Linked DNA regions of Dinoroseobacter shibae DFL 12 = DSM 16493. The protein of the gene in region 1 interacts with the protein of each later gene in a pairwise test. Links are inferred from orthologs where the notes say so. Each region holds a gene or a part of one and is shown on either strand. Other genes may lie near its edges.

Region 1 (2,930 bases):
TGTTCTTAGACACCAAGTGACTGTTAAATAATTATTAAAAAAGGTTCAGGTAAATCCTGGATCGCAGTATGTGGACAAGAATAACCGCTCGAACAACGCAAGAGTTCGACATATCCCCAAGACCTACAACAACACCATCTTTTCTTTTCTTTCTATTTTATGAATAGAAGGAAGACAGAGAAGGACAAAGCATGGACCTGTACGTTTGGATCAAATCCTTGCATGTGATTTCCGTGATCGCATGGATGGCCGGGTTGTTCTATCTACCTCGACTGTTCGTATACCATGTCGAGTCGAACGCCGTGTCGGGTGAAACCGAGGCGCTGTTCCAGACGATGGAGAGGCGTTTGCTCCGCGCGATCATGAACCCGGCAATGATCTCAAGCTGGATCTTCGGGCTTTGGCTCGTGATGACCCCCGGGATTGTCGATTGGTCGGCGTTCTGGCCCTATACGAAACTCGCGGCGATCCTTGGCATGACATGGTTTCACATGTGGTGCGCCGGACAACGCAAGGAATTGCTTGCTGGGACATCGACGACCACCGGTCGAAGGTACCGCATGATGAACGAGGTGCCCACACTTCTGCTCCTGGTCATCGTGTTCTCAGTGATTGCACGCCCATTCTGAGGCTCGATTGACTCGCGCAACATGATTATCTAAGGCTCTGTCAGCGTTCCGTCCGGAATCGCTCTCTCACGTATGACAGTTTCGCGCCCGCGACGGCGCCCAAACGGGATTTTTCGATGACCCAAGAGCGTCTCGCCCTTGCCGATCTCAAAGCTATGAGCCCTGCTGATCTTCTGCCCCTGGCCGAGGAGCTGGAGGTTGAAAACGCATCCACCATGCGGAAAGGCGACATGATGTTCGCCATCCTCAAGGAGCGTGCAGAGGATGGATGGGAAATTTCTGGCGATGGCGTTCTGGAAGTCATGCAGGACGGGTTCGGGTTTCTCCGCTCCCCCGAGGCGAACTATCTGCCGGGCCCGGACGACATCTATGTTTCTCCCGAGAAAATTCGGCAGCACTCCCTGCGCACTGGCGATACCGTCGAAGGGGTGATCCAGGCCCCGCGGGAGAACGAACGCTATTTCGCGATCACCTCCGTCAGCCTGGTAAACTTCGAAGACCCGGAGATGGCACGTCACAAGGTGAGCTTTGATAACTTGACGCCTCTTTATCCGGACGAGCGGCTGAAGATGGAGATCGAGGATCCGACGATCAAGGATCGGTCTGCCCGGATCATCGACCTGGTGGCACCGATCGGGAAGGGGCAGCGGTCGCTGATCGTGGCTCCGCCGCGGACGGGCAAGACGGTCCTGTTGCAGAATATCGCCAAGAGCATCGCAGCCAATCATCCTGAATGCTATCTGATGGTGCTGCTGATCGATGAACGTCCAGAAGAAGTCACGGACATGCAGCGTTCGGTGAAAGGGGAGGTGATTTCCTCCACTTTCGATGAGCCGGCCTCGCGCCACGTGGCAGTGTCCGAGATGGTGATCGAGAAGGCCAAGCGCCTGGTGGAGCACAAGCGGGACGTGGTTATCTTGCTGGATTCGATCACTCGTCTTGGTCGGGCTTTCAACACGGTCGTTCCGTCTTCGGGCAAGGTGCTGACCGGGGGTGTGGATGCCAATGCGTTGCAGCGGCCGAAGCGGTTCTTCGGTGCGGCCCGAAACATCGAAGAAGGCGGGTCGCTGACAATCATCGCAACCGCATTGATCGATACAGGCTCCCGTATGGACGAAGTGATCTTTGAAGAGTTCAAGGGTACGGGCAACTCCGAGATCGTGCTTGACCGCAAGGTGGCCGACAAGCGGGTCTTCCCGGCGATGGACATCCTCAAATCCGGCACGCGCAAAGAGGATCTCCTTGTCGATGCCAAGGATCTTCAGAAGACCTTTGTGCTGCGTCGCATTCTGAATCCCATGGGGACCACGGATGCCATCGAGTTCCTGATCTCGAAGCTGAAGCAGACGAAGACCAATTCCGAGTTCTTCGATTCGATGAACACCTGACCGGCGATACGGTACCGGTCATGGACACCATATTTGCGCTTGCTTCCGCACCGGGGAAATCCGGTGTTGCCGTGCTGCGTATTAGCGGATCGAGGGCATTTCATGCGGGTAGGGTGCTGGCCGGTGGGCTACCTGATGCCCAGCGGACCAGCTTGCGAAAACTGCGTGACTCCGATGGAAGTGTGATCGATGAGGCGCTCGTCCTCGCGTTTGAAAGCCCCAACAGTTTCACGGGTGAAGATTGTGTTGAGTTTCAGACCCATGGCTCGCCGGCGATCATTGCAGCATTGATGAATGAATTGTCGGCGCTGCCTGGCCTCCGCTTGGCGCAACCGGGGGAGTTCACGCGTCGTGCCCTCGAAAACAATCGGATGGATCTGGCCCAGGTTGAAGGTTTGGCCGATTTGATCGAGGCAGAGACCGAGGCGCAGCGCAAACAGGCATTGCGAACTTTTTCCGGCGAACTCGGCCAGAAAGTAGAACTCTGGCGCAAGGATCTGGTGCGTGCGATGGCGTTGCTCGAGGTGACCATTGATTTTGCTGACGAAGAAGTGCCGGAAGATGTGTATCCCGAGGTTCAGGAATTGCTTGGGCGCGTGTCTCAAAACCTGGCCGCAGAGAGTGCCGGTACCCATGCTGCGGAACGCATAAGACATGGGTTCGAGGTTGCAATCCTGGGTGCGCCGAACGTTGGAAAATCAAGCCTTCTCAATAGATTAGCTGGTCGCGAAGCAGCAATTACATCGAGTATCGCAGGCACAACGCGTGATGTGGTCGAGGTGCGCTTGGACCTTGATGGGCTGCCGGTCACGGTGCTGGATACAGCCGGTTTGCGGGAAACCCAGGATGAGATTGAACAGATTGGTATTAGCCGTGCTATGGCGCGAGCCGAGTCTGCCGATCTGCGTATCAT
Region 2 (3,036 bases), 3.4 Mb from region 1 along the record:
CCGTGAAGTCCGGGTGGGTGAGGTCGAGCCCGGTGTCGAGCACCGCGACCTTCACCCCCTCGCCGGTCAACTCCGGGCGTCGGTCCGACCCGATGGCGTCGAGGCCCCAGGTCGTCCAGTTGCGCGGCCGCCAGAATCCCTGCGCCCCCGCCGGTCCCGTGGGGCGGGGGCCCTCGCCGAGCAGCATGTTCGCGAGATCGCGCACCCCGCGCAGATACGCGTCCCTCTCGGCCCCCATCGCGCGGGAGGGCGGGCGTAGACCCTCTTCGGCCTCCTGCGCTTCGGCGGGATCGAGGCGCACCGGGCGCGGGATCGACATGACCTCATTGCGCTCCACCGCCGCGATGCCGGACTGGTCGCGCATGTCCCTCGCCTCTGCCTCGGTCATGTCCATCTCGGCTACCGCAAGGCGCTCATAGAGCAGCGCGCTGGTCTTGCGGGCGCCGCGCGCCTGGAACCGCAGGGCGCCATTCGCACCCTTGGGGCTGCGGTCGCCCAACATGGACGACAGCATTGCCGCATTGTTTTCCGAGGGTTTCTCGAAAACCACGATGTGTGTGGGATGGCCGTCGCGGTTGAGAACCTGTCCACTGCCGGGCATGGGAATTCCTTTCACTTTGCAAATAGCTGTTGCGCCTTAAAATGATCGGCACACACCGAAGCGTAGCAGAGTTCCGAATTTGCGACAAACCCGTCGGCGGCACACTGCCACGGGGCGCGCGGCAAAGCGCCTTGAAATCTTCACAAGGGCGGCGTATCTGCACGGGGTCCGACACCGAGAGGCAATGCGTACCGATGGCCATCACCAATCCTTTCCAGTTCCTGCAGCAGGTGCGCGCCGAGGTCAGCAAGGTGACCTGGCCAACCCGCAAGGAGGTCATGGTCACGTCCCTGATGGTGTTCGCCATGGCGATCCTGACGGCGATCTTCTTCTTCTTCGTGGACTGGATGATCCGGACCGGCCTGCAGTTCGTGCTGAACTTCTTCGGCGGCTGACGCGGGCTTTCCGCCCGGGCGGTTGCGCGGGTTCTAAAGCGGTTGAAATCCCCCCTGTTCGGCGTTACACGCCCCACCATCCCAACCCGTAGCGTGCGTCGATTCGAGCCGCACGCTGCTTTTCATTTGGGGTGACACAACCGGAATGAGGCGGGGGCGCGCGCCCGCGCACTGCGCCCGAGGGGCAAGGAAGCGAACACAATGGCCAAACGGTGGTACTCTGTCAGCGTCCTCTCGAATTTCGAGAAGAAGATCGCCGAGCAGATCAAGCACGCCGTCGCAGAGGCAGGGCTTGAGGACGACATCGAAGAGGTGCTCGTCCCGACCGAAGAGGTCATCGAGGTCCGCCGCGGCAAGAAGGTCACCGCCGAGCGCCGCTTCATGCCCGGCTATGTGCTGGTGCGGATGGAGATGACCGACCAGGGCTATCACCTGATCAACTCGATCAACCGGGTCACCGGGTTTCTCGGCCCCCAGGGTCGGCCCATGGCCATGCGCGATGACGAGGTGAACCAGATCCTGAACCGGGTCGAGGAAGGCCAGGAGGCGCCGCGCAGCCTGATCACCTTCGACATCGGCGAACAGGTCAACGTGACCGACGGACCCTTCGAGGGCTTCTCGGGCAGCGTCGAGGAAGTGGACGACGACAACAACCGTCTGAAGGTGACGGTATCGATCTTCGGCCGGGCGACCCCGGTCGAACTGGAATTCACGCAGGTCACCAAGACGTCCTGAGTGATGAGACGTGGGAGGCGGCGGTCACGCGTGACCGCACCGGACCACGAGCACCCCTGTCCGGCCGCCGCGGCGGTTCGGATGCTGTAAAAGGAGAGGCCAGATGGCCAAGAAACTCGCAGGCACGATGAAGCTGCAAGTGCCCGCCGGACAAGCGAACCCGTCCCCCCCCGTGGGCCCGGCACTGGGTCAGCGCGGCATCAACATCATGGAATTCTGCAAGGCGTTCAACGCCAAGACGCAGGACATGGAGCCCGGCGCGCCGTGCCCGACCGTGATCACCTATTACCAGGACAAGTCCTTCACGATGGAAATCAAGACGCCGCCGGCGGCTTATTACCTCAAGAAGGCCGCGAAGGTGAAATCCGGGGCCAGCACCCCGTCGCGCCAGACCGTCGGCACGGTGACCGTCGCGCAGGTGCGCGAGATCGCCGAAGCGAAGATGAGAGATCTGAACGCCAACGACATCGAAGGCGCGATGAAGATCGTTCTGGGCTCTGCCCGCTCCATGGGCATCGAGGTGAAGTAAGATGGCAAAGCTTGGAAAACGCACCCGCGCCGCGCGCGAGGCCGTGGCCGGCAAGTCCGACCTGACCGTGGAAGAAGCCGTCGCCCTGATCAAGGCCAACGCGACCTCGAAATTCGACGAGACCGTCGAGATCGCCATGTGCCTGGGCGTCGACCCGCGCCATGCGGACCAGATGGTGCGCGGTGTGGTCAGCCTGCCGAACGGCACGGGCAAGACCGTGCGCGTGGCTGTCTTCGCCCGTGGCCCCAAGGCCGAGGAAGCGCAGGCGGCCGGCGCGGATATCGTGGGCGCCGAGGACCTGATGGAGACGATCCAGTCCGGCAAGATCGAGTTCGACCGCTGCATCGCGACCCCGGACATGATGCCGATCGTCGGACGCCTGGGCAAGATCCTGGGCCCGCGGAACCTGATGCCGAACCCCAAGGTCGGCACCGTGACCATGGACGTCAAGGCCGCCGTGGAAGCCGCCAAGGGCGGGGAAGTGCAATTCAAGGCCGAGAAGGCCGGTGTGGTGCATGCCGGCGTCGGCAAGGCCTCTTTCGACGAGGCCAAGCTGGTCGAGAACGTGCGCGCCTTCGTGGACGCGGTCTCCAAGGCCAAGCCGTCGGGTGCCAAGGGGTCCTACATGAAGAAGATCGCGCTCAGCTCCACCATGGGCCCGGGCGTGACGGTCGCCGTGGACAGTGCAACGGGCAACTGAGCCTTGTGATGATGCGGAATTCGGGCGGCCTTCGGGTCGCCCTTTTTCGTGGGTTGGCTGCGGTTTGCGCAGGTGC
Region 3 (2,854 bases), 2.0 Mb from region 1 along the record:
TCGAGGTCACCTCGATCCAGGAGGCCGGGCAGGGCGGCAGCACCGGCCGCAACGAGGGCCATGCCGAACCGGCCACCCGGCTGTTGCGTTTCGCCAGCCGCCTCGCGCCGATCTACATCACCCTGACCGGGGTTCTGTGGCTGATCATGATCCTCTGCGGCATCCCCGGGGCCCATGGCCTGATCTACGCCATGTCCACCTTGTCCACGAGCGGGATCACCGCTGGCGAGCTGCCCGGCAACGCCCCCCGCGGCGGGCTGGCGGAGCTGGCGATCTTCACCTTCCTGATCTTCGCGATCACCCGCCGCAGCTTCATCAATGGCTGGTCCCCGAACTGGCACGAATTGCGGCGCGACCGCGAATTGCGCATCGCGGCGGTCTTCGTCACCGTGATCCCCGCCTTTCTGTTCCTGCGCCACTGGCTCGGCGCGTTCGAGGTCGATGCCGGCGGCTTCGACGGCAATGCGCTCGCTGCGCTCTGGGGGTCGGTCTTCATGGTGCTGTCCTTCCTGACCACCACCGGCTTCGAGAGCGCGTCCTGGACCCAGGCGCAGAACTGGTCCGGCCTCGGCACGCCGGGGCTGCTGTTGGCGGGGATCGCGCTCTTCGGGGGCGGAGTGGCGACGACAGCGGGCGGGGTGAAGCTGTTGCGAGTCTACGTGCTCTACAAGCACGGGCTGCGCGAGATGGAGCGCCTGATCCATCCCTCCTCGATCAATAGCGCAGGGTATACAGGACGACGGCTCAGGCGCGAAGGCTCCACCATCGCCTGGATCTTCTTCATGCTTTTCGCGCTATCCATTGCCCTCGTGATGTCGGCGCTGGCCCTGACCGGCATGAGCTTCGAAGAAGCGACACTGCTGACCTTCGCTGCCTTGACGACCACCGGCCCGATCGCCTCGATTGCGACCGAAGCGCCTATTTCCTATGCAGCACTGCCCGATGCCGCCAAAGCCATCCTGTGCGCCGCTATGGTCCTTGGCAGGCTGGAAACACTGGCCATCCTTGCGCTGCTGAACCCCGATTTCTGGCGCAACTGAGCCGCATTTCCCCTATGTCGTTGCCATTAGGGGTGGAATCCCCCGCGCGCACCCATCATAGTCTGTAAGCACAGCGACAGATGCGCAGGAATTTGCGCGCACCCAAAAGAAAAAAGGCACACAGAATGGCCGGCGACAAACAGAATTTGCAGGACGCTTTTCTCAACCATGTTCGTAAAACAAAGGTGCCCGTCACCGTTTTTCTGATCAACGGGGTGAAGTTGCAGGGGGTGATCACCTGGTTCGACAACTTCTGCGTACTCCTGCGCCGCGATGGGCAAAGCCAACTGGTCTACAAGCACGCCATCTCCACCGTGATGCCGACCCAGCCCATCAGCCTGTACGAGGGCGACGACTGACCGACCTTCATGACCATGCCCCGACGCGCACCCGCGCCCTGGTGCTGCACCCCGAACTGACCGCCGACCGCGGCCGCCGCCTTGCGGGCCCTGCGCTCGAAGAAGCCGTGGCTTTGGCCGCTGCCCTGCCGCGTCTCGACGTGGCCGGGGCCGATATCGTGCGCCTGTCCAAGGTGCAGCCGGGCCTGTTGTTCGGCTCCGGCAAGATCGAGGAATTGCGCGCCCGGATCGAGGCCGACGAGATCGGCCTCGTGCTGATCGACGGCCCCGTCAGCCCGGTCCAGCAGCGCAATCTCGAACGGGCCTGGAAGACCAAGATCCTCGACAGCACCGGCCTGATCCTCGAGATCTTCGCCGACCGCGCCCGCACTCGCGAAGGCGTGTTGCAGGTCGAACTGGCCGCACTGGCCTATCAACGCACGCGTCTCGTACGCTCCTGGACCCACCTGGAACGCCAGCGCGGCGGGCTCGGTTTCGTCGGCGGCCCCGGCGAGACCCAGATCGAGGCGGACCGCCGCGCCATCGACGAGGCGGTCACACGCATCAAACGCCAGCTCGCCAAGGTGGTGAAAACGCGCGAGCTGCACCGCGCCGCGCGCAAGAAAGTACCATACCCAATCGTCGCGCTCGTGGGCTACACCAACGCCGGAAAATCGACCCTGTTCAACCACTTGACCGGGGCGGAGGTGCTGGCCAAGGACATGCTCTTCGCCACGCTCGACCCGACCATGCGGGCCTTGAAATTGCCCGACGGGCTGGAGGTGATCCTGTCCGACACTGTGGGCTTCATCTCAAGCCTGCCCACGGAACTGGTCGCGGCATTCCGCGCCACACTCGAGGAAGTGCTGGATGCCGACCTGATCCTGCATGTCCGCGATATCGCCCATCCCGACAGCGCCGCACAGGCTGAGGATGTCCACAAGATCCTCGAGGCTCTCGGCGTCAAGGACGAGCGCCCGATGATCGAGGTCTGGAACAAGCTGGACCTGCTGCCCGAGGCCGAAGCCGAGGCCCTGCGCACCAGTGCCGCCCGCCAGGACGACGTGCTGGCGATCTCGGCGCTCAGTGGCGAGGGGTTCGACACCCTGCAGGCGGCGATCTCCGCCCGGCTGACACCCGCGCTGCTGGACGAAGTGGTCGTCGTGCCCTTCGCCCAGGGCCGCGTCCGCGCGTGGTTGTTCGAACAGGGTGTCGTTCTGGACGAAAGCCAGGATGAGGACGGCTACCACCTCTCCCTGCGCTGGTCGCCCGTGCAGAAGGCAAGGTTCGAAGCGCTCCTGCACGCCTGAAACCGGTTCCCGCCACGTGCAGGGACCAAGGCGCTTCGAAGCGCCTTGCCAGCACGCACCCTTGGCCTGATTACTCGATCGTCAGGCCGCGTCCGCGATCGGTTCAGGGCCGCGCAACGGCGAGGTCGGGGTAGAGAAGTGTCACCCCATTCGCTCCGGCCCGGGC

Evidence for each region. Proteins that work in one complex are often made in the same cells at the same time.
Region 2: the proteins of rho (region 1) and nusG interact in binary tests that used the Escherichia coli proteins (3 or more experiments, as listed by UniProt). The link is inferred for Dinoroseobacter shibae DFL 12 = DSM 16493 from one-to-one orthologs.
Region 3: the proteins of rho (region 1) and hfq interact in binary tests that used the Escherichia coli proteins (3 or more experiments, as listed by UniProt). The link is inferred for Dinoroseobacter shibae DFL 12 = DSM 16493 from one-to-one orthologs.

What each region holds. Positions count from the first base shown.
Region 1 is NC_009952.1:3,633,566-3,636,495, forward strand. Bases 24-2,881 are described here. They hold rho (transcription termination factor Rho), read left to right. Parts: upstream 24-745; coding sequence 746-2,017; downstream 2,018-2,881. Other genes in these bases: hemJ (protoporphyrinogen oxidase HemJ), read left to right, coding at 192-629; mnmE (tRNA uridine-5-carboxymethylaminomethyl(34) synthesis GTPase MnmE), read left to right, coding at 2,038-2,881. Outside these bases: more of mnmE, read left to right, coding at 2,882-2,930. UniProt on the Escherichia coli protein: Facilitates transcription termination by a mechanism that involves Rho binding to the nascent RNA, activation of Rho's RNA-dependent ATPase activity, and release of the mRNA from the DNA template.
Region 2 is NC_009952.1:255,476-258,511, forward strand. Bases 1-2,964 are described here. They hold nusG (transcription termination/antitermination protein NusG), read left to right. Parts: upstream 1-1,197; coding sequence 1,198-1,731; downstream 1,732-2,964. Other genes in these bases: DSHI_RS21220 (S8 family peptidase), read right to left, coding at 1-601; secE (preprotein translocase subunit SecE), read left to right, coding at 796-996; rplK (50S ribosomal protein L11), read left to right, coding at 1,835-2,260; rplA (50S ribosomal protein L1), read left to right, coding at 2,262-2,960. UniProt on the Escherichia coli protein: Part of the processive rRNA transcription and antitermination complex (rrnTAC). The complex forms an RNA-chaperone ring around the RNA exit tunnel of RNA polymerase (RNAP).
Region 3 is NC_009952.1:1,631,220-1,634,073, reverse strand. The notes cover bases 1-2,782. They hold hfq (RNA chaperone Hfq), read left to right. Parts: upstream 1-1,165; coding sequence 1,166-1,399; downstream 1,400-2,782. Other genes in these bases: hflX (GTPase HflX), read left to right, coding at 1,441-2,688; DSHI_RS07980 (TrkH family potassium uptake protein), read left to right, coding at 1-1,040. Outside these bases: DSHI_RS07965 (penicillin acylase family protein), read right to left, coding at 2,792-2,854. UniProt on the Escherichia coli protein: RNA chaperone that binds small regulatory RNA (sRNAs) and mRNAs to facilitate mRNA translational regulation in response to envelope stress, environmental stress and changes in metabolite concentrations.